4 regions of the Variovorax sp. P1_H2 genome follow, and region 2 is predicted to be linked to each of the others. Evidence: predicted binding sites of a transcription regulator. Region 2 holds the regulator's gene; each other region holds the start of a gene.

Region 1 (4,463 bases), on a different contig from region 2:
TGCGCTGGGCGGCCTGGCGGGCCTGCAGCTGGCGCTTGACGCGCCCTCGCGGGTCGCCAGCCTGGTGCTGGTCAACGCGTGGTCCCGGCCCGATTCGCATTCGGCGCGCTGCTTCGACGCCCGCCTGGCCTTGCTCGGCGCCTGCGGCGCGCGCGCCTATGTCGAGGCGCAGCCGATCTTCCTGTACCCGGCCGCCTGGTGCGCCGAGCATGCGCAGCGCGTCGCCGACGAGGTCGAGCATGCGCATGCGCACTTCCCCGGCGAGGCCAACATGCGCGCGCGCATCGCGGCGCTGCGCGCCTTCGACGTCGATGCACGCCTGGCGGACATCGCCGCGCCGACGCTGGTCGCGGCCGCCACCGACGACGTGCTGGTGCCCTGGACCTGCTCGCAACGCCTTGCGCACGGCCTGCCGAACGCCACGCTGGACCGCGTGCCGCACGGCGGCCATGCGCACAGCGTGACCGACCCCGAAACCTTCAACCGCAGCTTGCTCGCGTTCCTCTCCCGCGTGACGGCACCCGAAAGCACACCATGACCCCCAACCTGGATGACACCGCGCTGGCGACCCTCTTCTCCGAAGCCCGTTCGCACAACGGCTGGCGCGCGGAGCCCGTTTCCGACGCCGTGCTGCGGCAGCTGTACGAGCTCGCCCGCATGGGCCCGACCTCGGCCAACTGCTCGCCCGGCCGCTTCGTCTTCGTGCGCACGCCGGAGGGCAAGCAGCGCCTGGCCCCGGCCTTGTCGAAAGGCAATCTCGAGAAGACCCTGACCGCACCCGTGACCGTGATCGCCGCCTGGGACAAGGCCTTCTACGAGGAACTGCCGAAGCTGTTCCCGCACGGCGACGCGAAGAGCTGGTTCACGGGCAGCCCCGAGCTCGCCCACGAGACGGCGTTCCGCAACGGCACGCTGCAAGCGGCCTACCTGCTGCTTGCCGCCCGCTCGCTCGGGCTCGACGCGGGCCCGATGTCGGGCTTCGACAAGGCCAAGGTGGATGCCGCGTTCTTCGCCGGCAGCACATGGACCGCCAACTTCCTCATCAACCTCGGCCACGGCGATGCCTCGAAGGTGTTCGGCCGCCTGCCGCGCCTCGATTTCAAAGACGCCTGCACGCTGGCCTGAGCACGGCCGAACCTGTCCACGGAGTACCGACCATGTTGACCGCCCGCGTGCCTGCCGCTGTATCCAACGCCGCCGCCCCCGACAGCCCGGACCGGGTGCTCGAAAAGACCGACTACCGCAACGCGATGTCGCGCCTGGGCGCGGCGGTCAACATCATCACCACCGACGGCCCGGCCGGGCGCGCCGGCTTCACCGCCTCCGCGGTGTGCAGCGTGACGGACGAGCCGCCCACGCTGCTGATCTGCCTCAAGCGCACGGCGTCGGTGTACCCCGCGTTCCAGGCCAACGCCGTGCTGTGCGTGAACGTGCTCGCGGCCGGCCAGCAGACGCTGTCCGGCGTCTTCGGCGGCAAGACGCCGATGGACGATCGCTTTGCCGCGGGCCGCTGGCGCACCGGCGCCACGGGTTCGCCCGTGCTCGAAGGCGCGGCCGCGTCCTTCGACTGCCGGGTCGTGCGCAGCACCAGCGTCGGCACCCACGACGTGCTGTTCTGCGAGGCCGTGGCGATCGCGCTGGGCGACACCGCGCACGGCCTGATCTACTTCGACCGGCGCTACCACGACATCGTGGCCCAGCCGCACTGATGCCCTCAGGCCGGGGCGCTACGACGGCGCCGAGACGCCTTCGAGGACGATGCGCTGGACGTTCGCCACCGCCTGCTCGAAGAAGGCCGGATCGTCGAGCGTGCGGCCGGTGATGGCCTGCACCTGGACACCGAAATCGGCGTAGTGCTGGGTGGTGGCCCAGAGCGCGAAGATCAGGTGGTGCGGGTCGACGGGCGCCAGCTTGCCGGCGGCCACCCAGTCACGGATGACCTCCGACTTGCGGTCGACCAGGTCGCGCAGTTCGCGCCCGAGTTCGTCGCGCAGGAGTGGTGCGCCCTGGATCATCTCCAGGCAGAACAGGCGCGACGCATCGGGCTGGTCGCGCGAGATCACGAGCTTGCGCCGGATGTAGTCTGCGATGGCTTCGCGCGGGTCCTGGTCGGCATGGAAGCCGCGCAGCGGCTCGAGCCATACGGCGAGCAGATCGCGCAGCACCGACACATACAGCTCTTCCTTGTTGGCGAAGTAATAGAGCAGGTTGCTCTTCGACACGTCGGCGCGCGCCGCGACCTGGTCGACGCTGGTGCCATGCAGGCCGAAGCGCGAGAACAGCCCCAGGGCGGCGGCGAGGATCACGCTGCGCTTGTCCTCGATCTGGCGCAGGCGCCGGCTCACGGCGGCCGGACTGCGCGGCACCGGCGTCCGTTTCGCGATGACGCGTTGCGACGCCTTGGCCTTGCCCGGCTTCGCCACCGCCGTTCCCTTGCGCGTCGTGGCCGTTCGCCCGCCCGGTGTCTTTGGCATGTGCTGCTGCTTTCCTCGTGTGTTGTCGGATGTCGTGCGCAGTTCGCTTGCACGAGCCGTACCCGCGCATCGCCCCGGGCTGGACCATGCGGCGCACCAACGCGAGGCACATGCACGCGCAATCGGGCGCCGCGCCGTCGCAGCCTACCGTATTTGTCCATTTGGTCCAACTGGCATGGACGTTGCATGTCGTGCTGCGCAACGCGCCCACCCTGCGTTGTTCAAGGATTGACGCATGACACTCTTGTCCGTTCCGATCATCGACCTGGCGCCCTACTTCGCGGCCACGCCCGAAGGCAAGGCCGAAGTCGCGCGCAAGGTCGAGGAGGCCTGCCGCGGCATCGGCTTCCTCGTCATCACGAATCACGGGATCTCGCAGGAATTGATCGCGCGCGTGTCGGCCGTGTCGCGCGAGTTCTTCGCGCTGCCGCTGGCCGAGAAGCGCAAGGTCGACCGGCCGCGCGACGATGCGGTGCGCGGCTACAGCGCGGTCGGCGAGGAAGGCCTGTCGTACAGCCTCGAAGAAGCGGCACCCGGCGACCTGAAGGAATCGTTCTCGATCGGCCCGGCCAAGGTGCCGAACGACGCGTACCACCGCGGCGAGGCGGCCGGCCCGCACTTCGAGCCCAACGCCTATCCGCCGCTGCCGGGCTTCCAGGCCGCGTACGACGCGTACTTCGAGGCGATGAGCGAGCTGTCGCGTTCGCTGATGCGCATCTTCGCGCTGGCCCTGAAGCTGCCCGAGAGCTTCTTCGACGACAAGATCGACAAGCACATCAGCATGTTCCGCGTGCTGAGCTATCCGCCCCAGACCGAGGCGGCGCTGCCCGGCCAGCTGCGCGCCGGCGCCCACAGCGACTACGGCAGCCTGACCGTGGTGCTGCCCGACGACAAGGGCCTGCAGGTGTTCAACAAGGCGGGCCAGTGGGTCGACGTGCCGCTCGTCGAAGGCGCCCTGGTGGTCAACATCGCCGACCTGATGATGCAGTGGACCAACGACCAGTGGGTGTCGACGCTGCACCGCGTCGTGAACCCGCCGCCGGACATCGCCAACACCAACCGCCGCCAATCGCTGGTGTTCTTCCACCAGCCCAACTACGACGCCATGGTCGAGTGCCTGCCGAGCTGCCTGGCGCCCGGCGAACAGCCGAAGTACGCACCGGTCAGCTCGGGCGACCACCTGAAGTCGAAGTTCGTCAAGCAAACCACCTTCGGCGGCACCAAGGCCCCTATCGCCTGACATGAAACGCCCCCACGCTCATCGCTTCGCGTATCGCTGCCCCCCGAGGGGGTGCTCAGTGCCCTTCGGGCGGCCGGGCGGGCACTGACATGCCCCATCTCTCCTACGTCAACGTCTTCGCGAAGGACGTGGTCGCGCTCAGCGGCTTCTACCAGCGCGTGTTCGGCTTCGCCGAAATCGAGGCGATCCGCTCGCCGATCTTCCGCGGCCTGGACACCGGCCGCTCGAGCCTGGGCTTCAACGCGCACGACGCCTACGGCCTGCTGCAGCTGTCCGAGTTCTCGGACACGCGCGGCGTCAAGTTCCTGCTGAACATCGACGTCGACGCGCAGGCCGACGTCGACCGCATGGTGCCGATCGCCGTCGAGGCCGGCGCCACGCTGATCAAGGCGCCCTACGTCACCTATTACGACTGGTACCAGTCGGTGTTGCTCGACCCCGAGGGCAACGTGTTCCGGATCAATTTCATGATGAAAGGTCAGAGCGATGTTGCGTAAATCGATTCCCTGCGCCGTGGCGCTGCTGCTGGCGGGCATGGCCCTGGCCGGCCCGGCCGTGGCCGCCGACGGCTTCACCCTCAAGGGCAAGCCCAAGATCGCGATGCTGTACTTCGGCCCGAAGAACGACGGCGGCTGGACGCAGGCCTTCGACGAGGCGCGCATCAAGGTCGAGAAGGAAACCGGCGAGAAGATCCAGTTCGTCGAGAACGTGCCCGAAGACGCGTCGGCCATCAAGCCGGCCGCCGAGAA
Region 2 (4,463 bases):
GATGCGCTACGACGACCTCAAGCAGACCAGCGTGTTCACCGGCAACGTGCTGGTGAACAAGGGCACGATCCAGATCCGCGGCGCGCGCATCGACGTCCGCCAGGACCCCGAGGGCTACCAGTACGGCGTCGTCACGGCCGAACCGGGCAAGCTCTCCTACTTCAAGCAGAAGCGCAATGCCGGCACCGACGAGTGGATCGAGGGCGAGGGCGAGGTCATCGAGTACGACAGCCGCGCCGACAACGTGAAGTTCATCCGCCGCGCGGTCATGCGCCGCCTGATCGGCGCCACGCCTAGCGACGAGAGCAGCGGTCCGCTGATCGTCTATGACCAGAGCAACGACACCTTCACGGTGAATGGCGCGTCGCTGCCGCCGAACGCCGGCGTGGCGACCCAGCCGAGCGGCCGCGTGAAGGCCATCCTGACGCCCAAGCCGGCGACCGTGCCGGCCGCGGCGCCGACGGCCGGCGCCGCCAAGCCCGCCGCCACGCCGGCGCCGGGCAATAGCCTGCGTGCCACCACCACGCTCGGCGGAGACTTCAAGAAGTGATCGAAGCAGCCGGAATCAGTGCCAGCGACGGCCAGCCGGGCAGCCGGCTGGAGGCGCGCAGCCTGCAAAAGAGCTATGGCAGCCGCAAGGTCGTCAAGGACGTGTCGCTGGCCGTGCAGAAGGGCGAAGTGGTCGGCCTGCTGGGCCCCAACGGCGCCGGCAAGACCACCTCCTTCTACATGATCGTCGGGCTGGTGCGGGCCGACGCCGGCGAGATCATGATCGACGGCGAGCCGATCGCCCACATGCCGATCCATCGCCGCGCGCGCATGGGCCTGAGCTATCTGCCGCAGGAGGCCTCGATCTTCCGCAAGCTGACGGTCGAGGAAAACGTGCGCGCCGTGCTCGAGCTGCAGAGCGAGCCCGACGAGCAGGGCCGCATGGTGTCGCTCGGCAAGGCGCGCATGGAAGAGCGTCTCGCCGAACTGCTGGCCGACCTGCGGGTCGACCACCTGCGCGATTCGCCGGCGCTGTCGCTGTCCGGCGGCGAGCGCCGCCGGGTCGAGATCGCGCGGGCRCTGGCGACCCAGCCGCGCTTCATCCTGCTGGACGAACCCTTCGCGGGCATCGACCCGATCGCCGTGATCGAGATCCAGCGGATCATCAACTTCCTGAAGGAGCGCGGCATCGGCGTGCTCATCACCGACCACAACGTGCGTGAAACGCTGGGCATCTGCGATCACGCGTTCATCATCAGCGACGGGCACGTGCTGGCACAAGGCACGCCTTCGGAGATCGTCGACAACACCGAGGTACGGCGCGTGTACCTGGGCGAACACTTCCGGATGTAGGAGCCCAATCTCGATGAAGCAGGGGCTTTCGCTTCGCGTCTCCCAGCACCTGGCGCTCACGCCGCAGCTGCAGCAGTCGATCCGGCTGCTGCAACTGTCCACGCTCGAGCTGAGCCAGGAAGTCGAACAGATGCTCGACGACAACCCGTTCCTCGAGCGCACTGCCGAGGAGGCGGCGCGCGAGGAATTCGGCCTGGAATCGGCGGATGCGCCGGTGCGCGACGAGGATCGGCAGGCCGAAGTCGAGGGCGATTTCGCGCCGGGTCCGTCGGCGCCGGCCGAAGTCGCGGTCGCCGCGTCCGAAACCGAGACGGCCACCGCCGACGCCGTCGACGCCGAGCCCGACTGGGAAGGCGACGGCACGGTCGACCTGGCGCCCGACGACAGCGAATGGGGCGGCGACGCCCCGGCGCGCACCAACAACCTGGGCGACGACGAGCGCACCGACGCCACCGAGCTGGCGCGCAGCCAGGAGTCGCTGCAATCCTTCCTGCACCGGCAGGCGCTGGGCCTGCGGCTCAGCGAGACCGATTGCGCCGCGCTGCGCTTCCTGATCGAGTCGCTCAACGACGACGGCTACCTCGAGGATTCGCTGCCGGCCCTGGCTTCGGGCCTGGCCGGCGACGACAACGACCAGTTCGACGACCTGGTGCACCACTTCCAGGTCGCGCTCGGCCTGCTGCAGAGCCTGGAGCCGGTCGGTGTCGGCGCCCGCAACCTCGGCGAGTGCCTGACGATCCAGCTGCGCGCGCTGGCGCATCCCGGCGAGAGCGCCGACGAGGCGCAGGTGCGCGAGACGGCCATCGCGATCTGCAAGCAGCCGATGGAGCTGCTGGCGCGGCGCGACTTCAAGCGGCTCGCGACCCTCACGCGCAGCAACGAGGAAGAGGTTCGCGCGGCCCTGCAGCTGATCGCCAGGCTCGAGCCCAAGCCCGGCCGCCGCTTCGTCGACGTCGAACGCAACGTCGTGATCCCCGACGTGATCGTCACGCGCATCGGCAACGGCACCCACACCAAGTTCCGCGTCATGCTGAACCCCGAGGTCATGCCGCGGCTGCGCGTGCACGACATCTACGCCGGCGCGCTCAAGCAGCACAAGGGCGAAGGCAGCCAGGCGCTGTCGCAGCGGCTGCAGGAGGCGCGCTGGTTCATCAAGAACATCCAGCAGCGCTTCGACACCATCCTGCGGGTGTCGAACGCGATCGTCGAGCGGCAGAAGAGCTTCTTCGTGCACGGCGAGCTGGCGATGCGGCCGCTGGTGCTGCGCGAGATCGCCGACGAGCTCGGCCTGCACGAGTCGACCATCAGCCGCGTGACCACCGCCAAGTACATGGCGACGCCCTACGGCACGGTCGAGCTCAAGTACTTCTTCGGCTCGGCGCTTGGCACCGAGACCGGCGGCAATGCATCGAGCACCGCGGTGCGGGCGCTGATCAAGCAGTTCGTCAGCGCCGAGGACCTCAAGAAGCCGCTGTCGGACAGTCAGATCTCCGAAATGCTCAAGGAGCAGGGGATCGAATGCGCGCGCCGCACGGTGGCGAAATACCGCGAGGCCCTGCGCATCGCGCCGGCCAATCTGCGCAAGGCACTCTAGCGATGCCTCGCGGCGCGGGCCTGGCGGTGCGCGGGCGGCGGCTCGGCGCGGCACTGATGGCGGCGCCTCTGCTGGCCGGCGGCTGCGCCATGCTGCCGGCCGAGTTCGAGCGCCAGCCATCGAGCGCGATCGCGGCCTCCGCGGCCACCACGCTGGGGCGGATCGCCAAGGCCTCCTCGCCCGATCCCGACCTGAGCGGCTTCCGGCTGATGCCCGGCGGCGACTTCGCGCTCGACACGCGCTTGCAGCTGGCGCGCCGCGCCGAGCGCACGCTGGACGTCCAGTACTACCAGATCGAGAACGACGAGACCGGCCGCTACTTCCTGCGCAGCCTGCGCGACGCGGCGCTGCGCGGCGTGCGCGTGCGGCTCTTGATGGACGACCTCTACACCTCCGGCGAGGACGAGCTGCTGCTGGCGCTGGCCGCGACGCCGAACCTCGAGCTGCGCCTGTTCAATCCGTTCCCGGCCGGGCGCGGCAGCATGGTGCAGCGCTTCTCGAGTTCGCTGTTCGATTTCGACCGCGTCAACCGCCGGATGCACAACAAGCTCTTCATCGCCGACGGCGCGATGGCGGTGGCGGGCGGGCGCAACATCGGCAGCCAATATTTCGCGCGGACCGCGGGCGCGAACTTCCTGGACATCGACACCTTCGTCGCCGGTGCGCTGGCGAAGCGCCTGGGCAGCCTCTTCGATCTCTACTGGAACAGCCCCTACGTGCGGCCGATCGGCACCGTGGTCGCTTCCTCGCTGACGCCCGAGGAACTGCAGCGGCGCTTCGAGCAGGCCACCGGCCCCGCCAACACCCCGGCGCCGCGGCCGCCGGCGCCGAACGACGTCCTGGGCTACGCGCCGCTGGGGCCGGAGCTGAAGGACGGCGCCCGGCTCGACCTGATCTGGACCCTGGCCGAGGCCTATGCCGACTCGCCCGACCGCGTGGTCGGCAAGACCGTGTCCTACGGGGGCGTGCCGCTGCTCGATGTCGACAGCGTGCGCTACAACGTGATCGAGCAGATGCGGCGCTCGCGTTCCGAAGTCACGCTGGTGTCGCCCTACCTGATCCCGGGCAAGGCCGGGCTCGAGGTGATGCGCGAGGTCCGCGGCCGCGGGGTCCGGATCAGCGTCGTCACCAATTCGCTCGCGGCCACCGACGAGCCGCTGGTCCACACCGGCTACCGGCGCTACCGGCCCGACATGCTGCGGCTCGGCGTCGAGATCCACGAGCTGAGCTCGGCGCGCACCAAGCGCAGCGTGCGGCTCGGGCTGTTCGGCTCGCAGGTCGGCCGGCTGCATGCGAAGGCGGCGATCTTCGACCGCCGCGCGCTGTTCCTGGGTTCGATGAACTTCGACCCGCGCTCGGACAACCACAACACCGAGATCGGCCTCTTCATCGCCAGCCCCGAGATGGCGCAGCAGATGCTCAAGCTGCTCGACGTGCTGAAGCAGCAGGGCGCCTACCGGGTGCGCTTTGCCGAAGGCAGCGAAGGTCTCGAATGGGTCACGATGGAAGACGGTGCCGACCCGGTGCT
Region 3 (4,463 bases), on a different contig from region 2:
TGGTCTCGGCCATCTTGTTCTTGTTCTGCAGGCCGGCGTCGATCCACTTGCCGGCCTCGATGATCGCGGCGGTCACGGCGCGCGCCGTGTTCGGATACTTCTTCACGAAGTCGCCGGTGGTGCCGAGCACCTTCTCGGGATGGTCCTTCCAGATGTCCTGCGTCGTGATTGCCGTGATGCCGATGCCGTCCATGATCGCGCGCTGGCCCCAGGGTTCGCCGACGCAGTAGCCATCCATGTTGCCGACCCGCATGTTGGCCACCATCTGCGGCGGCGGCACGGTGATGACCTTGGCGTCCTTCAGCGGGTTGATGCCGTTGGCGGCCATCCAGTAGTAAAGCCACATCGCGTGGGTGCCGGTGGGGAAGGTCTGGGCGAAGGTGTATTCGGCCTTCTCCTTGGCCATGACCTTGGCCAGCGAGGCGCCGTCGACCGCCCCCTTGTCGGCCAGCTTCTTCGACAGCGTGATCGCCTGGCCGTTGTTGTTGAGGGTCATCAGGACGGCCATGTCCTTCTTCGGACCGCCGATCCCCAGGTGCACGCCGTAGACCAGGCCGTACAGCACGTGGGCGAAGTCCAGTTCGCCGTTGACCAGCTTGTCGCGCACGCCGGCCCAGCTGGCTTCCTTGCTCGGCACGATCTTGACGCCGTACTTCTTGTCGATGCCGAGCACCGAGGCCATCACGACGCTGGCGCAGTCGGTCAGCGGGATGAAGCCGATCTTGACTTCCTCCTTCTCGGGCTTGTCCGAGCCCTGGGCCCAGACGGCGGCGCGCAGCGCAGGGTCGAGGCCGACCACGCCCGCGGCGGCGGCCTGCAGTACTCGGCGGCGACTCAGTTTGTGTTTCAGCGCTTCGGTCATGGGGCGTACTCCGGAAATGAAAAATCGATTCGGAAAAACAAAAAAGGCGCCCTTACCGCCGCACGGGCTGCTCTGAGTCGAGCCCGTGCGGGACAAGGACGCCTTTGTCCGGTTCGGTGGACCGCATCCGCCGTTGGATGCCGCCTGCCTGAAGACCTTCGTTGGTCTATGTGCGGAAAGAAAGCAAGTGGTGTGCCAGTTCTTGGGTGCTATGAAAGTGAGAGCATTCAAGGCTCATCAGGACTCGATTTGTCTGGGATCGCGGGCGAATTCTGTGCGACGCAGCGCTTGTGCGGTGCACCATTCCGGGTGTGCGGCGCACTCAGGAAGCCCGGTCGGCGGGCAGGTACTCGGCCATCGCGAGCACCGATTCGGCGACCTCGACCAGCCGCCGTCCCTGGTTCATCGCGGTCTGGCGCAGCATCTTGTGCGCCTCCTCCTCGCTGATGCGTCGGTGGGCCATCAGGAGGCCCTTGGCGCGCTCGACCAGCTTGCGCTCGTTGAGGGCGGCGCGCACCGTGTCGAGTTCGTCGCCCATGGCCTGAAGCCGGCGCGACTGCTCCTGCACCATGTCGAGAATCGATCGTTCGAGCTGCCGGCCGTAGGTCGCGCCGGCGGCCGGCGAAGACGGCGAGGGCGTGGCGTCCGGCATGGCGACCGCATCGAGAAAGAAGTCCGCCGCCGTCCCGTTCTCGCCCTGCAGGCTGGCGAGCAGGGCTTCGTGGGCCTGCAGTTCCTTGCGGGCCTGCGCGGTCTTCTGCATGCAGAGCTGCCGCAGGTCGGAGGCCAGCCGTTCCTCGATGGCCTGCATGGCGTCGATGCGGCGCGAGCAGCAGTCGAACCAGGTCTGGCTCAGCTCGCTGTCGAGCGCCACGCCGGCCGGTGCGGCGCAGGCGATGCGGCGCAGGCGCTCCTGTTCGGCCAGCTGGGCGGGGGCCTGGAGCGCGCCCCAGGCCTGCGCCAGTCCGGGGGCTGCGAAGTCGGTGAAGAGCTGGAAGCAATGCTCCTGCGAGGCGATCAGGTGCAGCCACTGCTGCTGGCGCGCCGCATCGTTGCGGCCGGAAGCGAAGGCCGCGGCGCCGCAGGCCCGTTCCTGGCCCGCGAATTCCTTGCCCTGCATGAAATTGAACAGCGCCACCAGGCGGCGCGAGATTTCCGGGTCGGTGGCGCCGTCGGCGGCCTCGAACACCACCGCGATCAGGCCGGCGACCAGCTTGACGAAGGCCGCGGTCGAACGGCCGGCGTCGAGCTCCAGCGCGCCGATGCGGCGGCGCAGCTCGGGCAGGGCGTCCAGCCCCGGCAGCACCCAGGCGATGCGGCTGAACAGCCGGGCGCCGTTGCCGACGCGGCCGCCTTCGGCATCGAGCTGGTCGAAGGCCAGGCGCACGGCTTCTTCCAGTCGCAGGCATTCGGCGATCTGCTCCTCGCGCTGCGGGGCAAAGCGCTGGCCGTGCGAGGCCAGCAGCACATTCGAAATGCCGCGTTCGCGCTGCAGGGCATGCACCAGCCGGCCGATCGTCGCCACCAGTTCGCTGGTGCGCGCAAGCTGTTCCAGCTGGTCGATTTCGCAACGCAGCGCGCCGACCAGGAAGCTCAAACCGGATTTCATCGTGGTGTTTCGACTTCCATCTGCGTCCAATAGGTCCCAGGGCGGGCAGGCAGCGAGCCAACCTGGGGGCGAGCCTATTGAGCAACATCCGTGCCCCGACTGCATGCCCCGCCTACACTCGCACCCATGCTTGTACTGGGAATCGAATCCTCCTGCGACGAAACGGGCGTGGCGCTGGTCGAGGCCGGCGCCAGCGGATTGCCGCGCCTGGCCGCGCACGCGCTGCACAGCCAGATCGCCATGCACCAGGCCTACGGCGGCGTGGTGCCCGAACTCGCGAGCCGGGATCACATCCGCCGCGTCCTGCCGCTGACCGAGACGGTGTTCTCGGAGGCCGGCCGCCGGCTGTCCGAAGTCGACATCGTCGCCTACACGCGCGGACCCGGCCTGGCGGGCGCGCTGCTGGTCGGCGCCGGCGTGGCCTGTGCGCTGGGAGCGGCGCTCGGCAAGCCGGTGCTCGGCGTGCATCACCTCGAAGGCCACCTGCTGTCGCCTTTCCTGAGCGCCGATCCGCCCGAGTTCCCCTTCGTCGCGCTGCTGGTGTCGGGCGGCCACACGCAGCTGATGCGGGTCGAGGGGGTCGGGCGCTACGAACTGCTCGGCGAAACCATCGACGACGCCGCCGGCGAAGCCTTCGACAAGAGCGCCAAGCTGATGGGCCTGCCTTATCCCGGCGGACCCTGGCTTGCCAAGCTGGCGGAGGCAGGCGACGCCGAGGCCTTCAAGCTCCCGCGTCCGCTGCTGCACAGCGGCAACCTGGATTTCTCCTTCGCCGGACTGAAGACCGCGGTGCTGACCCAGGCCAGGAAGCTCGGCGACCAGCTCGAGGACCGCAAGGCCGATCTCGCCGCCTCGACCCAGGCCGCGATCGTCGAGGTGCTGTTGAAGAAGTCGATGGCGGCCATCGAGCAGACCGGGCTCGACCGCTTCGTGGTCGCCGGCGGCGTCGGCGCCAATCGCATGCTGCGCCAGCAGCTCGATGCGGCCTGCGCGAAGCGGGGCGTGCGGGTGCACTACCCGGAGCTTCACCTGTGCACCGACAACGGCGCGATGATCGCGATGGCGGCGGCGATGCGGCTCGCCGCCGGCGTGCAGGCGCCGACCGAGCGCTACGCCTTCGACGTCAAGCCGCGATGGCCATTGGCATCGCTGGACTCGTCGCTGCAGGCCGCCTGACGCCTTCGCGGGCCAGCGACGGCAGCGGCAGCACATCGAGCATCTTGCGCCAGAGCTGAGACCATTGCGGCCAGTCGTGGCCGCCCTCGGTGGTGAACACGTGGCCGGGCGGAAGCGCCTCGGCCAGCAGCTGGTGGTTGGAGGCGAAGCGGTCGCTGAGCCCGAAGCCCAGATACAGCGGGGGCAGGTGCTTCGCGCGCTGGGGCGAGGCGTACTGCTGCAGCCACGGCCACAGCTTGCGATCGACTTCCTCGTCCGGCGGCGGTCCTTCGGGCGCCTTCCAGGCGCGCAGTCCGCCGGCCTTGTGAATCTCGGCGCCGATCGGCCGCCGGCCCAGGTAGGGTGCCAGCGCGACGATGCCGTCGACCGCCCCGGGCTTCGCCAGTTCGTGGATCAAGGCGCCGAAGCCGCCGATCGAGATGCCCACCAGCCAGATCGACTTGTAGCCGGCGGCACGCTGCGGCTCGAGCACGTCGTGGTGCAGCCGCTCGATGAAGGTCTGGTCGTAGTAATAGGAGACGTCTGCATCCACCAGCAGGGCGTCGGCCTCGAATTCGCGTTCCCGGATGGCGTTGACGAAACCCTCGCGCTCGAATTCCTCCGGCTTCAGGAAAGCACCCGGAAGGAATACCAGCAGCGTGTCGGACCGGACATGGCTCTTCGCGAACTTCAAGTGCGTGTTCATGGCGCTTCGATCGGCGCCCGCCACCTGCTGCCTGTGCAGTTCGACGACCTTGGACGCTAGTTAAGAAGAAAGCATTGAAAAATTCGTCACAGAACGTGACGAATTTCGCACTTATTGTGAGCCATAAATCC
Region 4 (4,463 bases), on a different contig from region 2:
TGATCCAGTGGGCCGACTCGCCGCGCCGCGGCTGGCGCGGCTTGGTCGGGTCGATGGCCTCGTCGCCCGCGCGGGCCGGGCCGTCGCCCGGCGACTGCATGCGCAGTGCTGCCGGCGCGGCTTCGGGTGCGCCGAAGGCGTAGGGCACGGCGCCGCGGTCGGCGCTCGCACCGGTCGGCAGGCCGGTGTAGCGCGCACGGTAGTCGGCCGCGCTCGGCAGGCTGCCGAGCGGCGCGGTCGGGTCGCGCTCGACCAGGTAGGGGTAGTCGCCCTTGCTCGTCCAGGGCTGGGAGTCGAGCGGCAGCCGGTAGCCCATCGGCGAATCGCCGGGGATCAGGTACATGCGGTCGTCGCGCAGGAACCAGGGGCCGGTCTTCCAGCCCGGGCCTTCGAGGGCCGGCGCGTCGAGGTTGGCATTGCCGGCCTCGATCGGCAGCATGTAGCCGATCACCGCATCGAGCTTCTGCGTGAACACCCGTCGAAGGCGCACGCGTTCCATCTCGTCGTCGAGCTTGGAATCGAAGGGGTCGACGTTGACCGGCAGCCGGCGCTCGCGCCAGAGGTAGTAGTAGACGTCCTCGTAGCCGGGCTGGATGAAGCGCTCGGTGAGGCCCAGGCGATGCGCCAGCACGGTGGTGAAGCGGCGCGCGTCCTCGCTGGTGTAGTGGGTGGGGTGCCGCTCGTCGGCGAACAGCTCGGGGTTGTGCCACAGCGTCTGGCCGTCGGCGCGCCAGTAGATCGACAGCGCCCAGCGCGGCAGTTGCTCGCCCGGATACCACTTGCCCTGGCCGAAGTGCAGGAAGCCGCCCTGGCCGTATTCGGCGCGCAGCTTGTGCACCAGTTCGGTGGCAAAGCCGCGCTTGGTCGGGCCCAGCGCATCGGTGTTCCATTCGGGCGCGTCGCGGTCGCTGGTGGCGACGTAGGTCGGCTCGCCGCCCATCGTGAGGCGCACGTCGCCGGCTTTCAGGCGCTTGTCGACCAGGTCGCCGAGCGCCAGGACCTCGGCCCATTGCTCCTCGGTGTAGGGCTTGGTCACGCGCGGCGATTCGTGGATGCGCGTGACCTTCATCTCGTGGCCGAACTCGACCTCGGCGTCGTCGACCACGCCTTCGATCGGCGCGGCGCTCGACGGCGTCGGCGTGCAGGCCAGCGGGATGTGGCCTTCGCCGGCCAGCAGGCCGGAGGTGGCGTCGAGCCCGATCCAGCCGGCGCCCGGCAGGTAGACCTCGCACCAGGCGTGCAGGTCGGTGAAGTCGACCTCGGTGCCGCTCGGGCCGTCGAGCGCCTTGACGTCGGGCGTCAGCTGGATCAGGTAGCCCGACACGAAGCGCGCCGCGAGACCGCAGTGACGCAGCAACTGCACCAGCAGCCAGCCCGAGTCGCGGCAGGAGCCCGAGGCGTTGGTGAGCGTTTCTTCCGGCGTCTGCACGCCGGGCTCCATGCGGATCAGGTAGTTGACGTCCTGCTGCACCTGCTGGTTGAGCCCGACCAGGAAGTCGATGGTGCGCTGCGCCTTGCGATCGATCTTCTCGAGGTAGGCCTGGACCCGCGGCGTCGCCTCGTCGGCCACCAGGTAGGGCGCCAGTTCCTGGGCCTGCGACTCGGTGTACTTGAAAGGGAAGTTCTCGGCCTGCGGCTCGAGGAAGAAATCGAAGGGGTTGTAGACCGCCATCTCGACCACGAGGTCGACCGTGACCTTGAACTCGCGCGCTTTCTCGGGGAACACCAGCCGCGCCTGGTAGTTCGCGAACGGGTCCTGCTGCCAGTTGACGAAGTGCTCTTCGGGCTCGACCCGCAGCGAATACGAGATGAGGTTGCTGCGGCAATGCGGTGCCGGGCGCAGTCGGACCACCTGAGGACCGAGTTGCACCGGACGGTCGTACTTGTAGTGGGTGACGTGGTGGAGGGCGGCGTGGATGGACATTTTTTCTCGGTGCGTCGAGGGTGCCTCGGAGTGAGACGCATACTAGCCGACACAGAAAGCAATTTGCGCGCCAAAGAAGTGCGCAAGGGAGTGAATTGCAGATGCGTGGGAAATTCGGTCCGTGATGGCCGGGCTGGAGGGGCGTGCCCTGGCCGCGTTCGCCGCGATGGCGGGCTCGCTGCTGGGCGCGGCGCTGCAATTGCAGCAGGCCGAGCTGTGGCCCGCTGCGTTCTATGCCGGCCTGCTTGCCGGCGCAGGGGTGGGCTGGCTTGCGCTCCGCTCGCGGCGGCGGGGGCCGGCGGCCTGGCTGCGGCTGTTGCTGGCGTTGTGGCTCGGTGCGATGGCCGGGGGCGGCCTGGCAGGATGGCGCGCCACTGCGTATGCCGCCGGCGCACTGCCACCAGCCCTCGAAGGCCGCGACTTGCGTCTGGAAGGGCGGGTCGCGAGCATGCCCCAGCATGGCGCGGGCGGCCTGCGCTTTTCGTTCGAGGTGGAGTCGGCGAGCTGGATCGACGCCGCGTCGAAGGGTGAAGGTCCGCCGCGCGTGCCGTCGCGGATCTCGCTGGCGTGGTTCGCGCCGGGTGGCGGTCCGTGGGCTCGCGCCGAGGCCGGCGCGCCGGCCCTTGCAGGGGCCGGCCTCGGGCCGCTCCACGCGGGTGAGCGCTGGCGCTTTGCCGTGCGGCTCAGGGCGCCGCACGGCAGCCTCAATCCACATGGCTTCGATCACGAGCTGCGCATGTGGGAGCAGGGCGAGCACGCCAGCGGCCAAGTGCGCAACGGGGTTCGCGATCCGTCGCCCGAGCGCATGGCATCGGGCTGGCGCCACCCCGTGGAGCGCTTGCGCGAGGCGGTGCGCGATGTCGTATTCGAGCGCATCGGCGACCCGCGCCAGGCCGGTGTGATCGCGGCACTGGTCACCGGTGACCAGAACGCGATCGAGCGCGCCGACTGGGACGTCTTCCGCGCCACCGGCGTCGCCCACCTGATGTCGATCTCGGGGCTTCACATCACGATGTTCGCCTGGCTCGCGACGCTGGCGGCCGGTGCCCTGTGGCGCCGCAGCGCGCGCCTGATGCTGCGCTGGCCGGCGCAGCATGCCGCGCTGGTCGGCGGCGTGCTGCTCGCCACCGCCTATGCGGTGTTCAGCGGCTGGGGCGTGCCCTCGCGGCGAACCGTTCTGATGCTCGCCGCCATCGGCTTGCTGCGCCTCATGGGCCGGCGCTGGCCCTGGCCCTTCGTCTGGCTGTTCGCCTGCACGGTGGTGGTCGCAGCCGATCCGTGGGCGCTGATGCAGGCGGGTTTCTGGCTCAGCTTCGTCGCCGTGGGCGTGCTGTTCGCCGCCGAGGGGGCGGCGCCGGGCGGCGCGCCCGCCGGCATCGGCGCGCGCCTGCTGCGCATGCTGCGCGAGCAATGGGTGGTGACGCTGGCGCTGACGCCGCTCACGCTGCTGCTGTTCCAGCAGGTTTCGGCCGTCGGTCTGCTGGCCAATGCGATCGCGATTCCCTGGGTCACGCTGGTGGTGACGCCGCTGGCGATGCTGGGCGTCGTCGTGCCGCCGCTCTGGCACCTGGCCGCCGAGTCGGTGCAGGCCTTGCTCGCGGTGCTGGGATGGCTCGCGGCGCTGCCCTTTGCGAGCTTCTCGATGCCCGCGCCGCCGCTCTGGACCGCCGTGGCGGGCGTGGCCGGCGGTGCCCTGTTGGCGATGCGGCTGCCAGGGTCGGTGCGCGTGCTGGGACTGCCCCTGCTGCTGCCGGCGCTGCTGTGGCAGGCGCCAAGGCCGGCGGCGGGGGAGTTCGAGTTGCTGGCGGCCGACATCGGACAGGGCAATGCGGTGCTGGTGCGCACCGCCTCGCACAGCCTGCTCTATGACGCCGGGCCGCGCTACAGCCCGGAAAGCGATGCCGGCCAGCGCGTGCTGGTGCCGCTGCTGCGGGCGTTCGGCGAGCGGCTGGATGTCGTGGTCCTGAGCCACCGCGACAGCGACCACACCGGCGGCGCCGCCGCGGTGCTCGCCACGCAGCCGCAGGCGAGCCTGCTGAGTTCGATCGAGGACGGGCATCCCTTGCAGGCCGTGCGTCCGGCGCGGCGCTGCGAGGCCGGCCAGCGCTGGCGCTGGGACGGCGTCGACTTCGAGCTGCTGCACCCGCAGGGCGACGACTATGCGTCCTTCGTGCCGGCGAAGCCCAATGCCATCTCCTGCGTGCTGCGCATCGGCAACGGCCGCGCCAGCGTCTTGCTGGCGGGCGACATCGAGCGGCTGCAGGAAGCCGCGCTCGTGGCCCGCACGCCGGACCTGCGCGCCGATTTGCTGCTGGTGCCTCACCATGGCAGCAAGACCTCGTCGAGCGCGCTGCTGCTCGACGCGGTGCAGCCGCGCTTCGCGCTGGTCCAGGCCGGATACCGCAACCGCTTCGGGCATCCGGCCGAGGAGGTGGTGGCGCGCTACCGGGAGCGCGGGATTGCGTTGGCCGAGTCGTCCCGCTGCGGGGCGGCGACATGGTCGAGCAGCACGCCTTCGGCGCTGGGCTGCGAGCGCTTG

What was found. Region 2 encodes sigma-54, which starts transcription at its own class of promoters, with help from an activator protein. Its sites were predicted from a motif close to TGGCANGNAANCTGCTTT; they were not measured.
Region 1: the regulator sigma-54 is predicted to act here: its motif matches at 2,646-2,663, upstream of AC1D2E_RS22275 (isopenicillin N synthase family dioxygenase).
Region 3: the regulator sigma-54 is predicted to act here: its motif matches at 2,550-2,567, upstream of AC1D2E_RS25260 (nitrate- and nitrite sensing domain-containing protein).
Region 4: the regulator sigma-54 is predicted to act here: its motif matches at 1,980-1,997, upstream of AC1D2E_RS07195 (transglutaminase family protein).

Annotation. Positions count from the first base shown of each region.
Region 1 covers NZ_JBFUCJ010000072.1:10,203-14,665, reverse strand. Annotated here, with positions in the region: gene rutD (pyrimidine utilization protein D) at 1-538, shown strand, start outside; gene AC1D2E_RS22290 (malonic semialdehyde reductase) at 535-1,125, shown strand; gene rutF (NADH-dependent FMN reductase RutF) at 1,158-1,709, shown strand; gene rutR (HTH-type transcriptional regulator RutR) at 1,728-2,474, opposite strand; gene AC1D2E_RS22275 (isopenicillin N synthase family dioxygenase) at 2,710-3,714, shown strand; gene AC1D2E_RS22270 (VOC family protein) at 3,804-4,211, shown strand; gene AC1D2E_RS22265 (BMP family ABC transporter substrate-binding protein) at 4,201-4,463, shown strand, end outside.
Region 2 covers NZ_JBFUCJ010000157.1:6,029-10,491, reverse strand. Annotated here, with positions in the region: gene lptA (lipopolysaccharide transport periplasmic protein LptA) at 1-550, shown strand, start outside; gene lptB (LPS export ABC transporter ATP-binding protein) at 547-1,341, shown strand; gene AC1D2E_RS32270 (RNA polymerase factor sigma-54) at 1,355-2,935, shown strand; gene AC1D2E_RS32265 (phospholipase D family protein) at 2,938-4,463, shown strand, end outside.
Region 3 covers NZ_JBFUCJ010000089.1:18,779-23,241, forward strand. Annotated here, with positions in the region: gene AC1D2E_RS25255 (CmpA/NrtA family ABC transporter substrate-binding protein) at 1-862, opposite strand, end outside; gene AC1D2E_RS25260 (nitrate- and nitrite sensing domain-containing protein) at 1,185-2,471, opposite strand; gene tsaD (tRNA (adenosine(37)-N6)-threonylcarbamoyltransferase complex transferase subunit TsaD) at 2,598-3,647, shown strand; gene AC1D2E_RS25270 (alpha/beta hydrolase-fold protein) at 3,595-4,332, opposite strand.
Region 4 covers NZ_JBFUCJ010000013.1:22,019-26,481, reverse strand. Annotated here, with positions in the region: gene AC1D2E_RS07195 (transglutaminase family protein) at 1-1,924, opposite strand, end outside; gene AC1D2E_RS07190 (DNA internalization-related competence protein ComEC/Rec2) at 2,049-4,463, shown strand, end outside.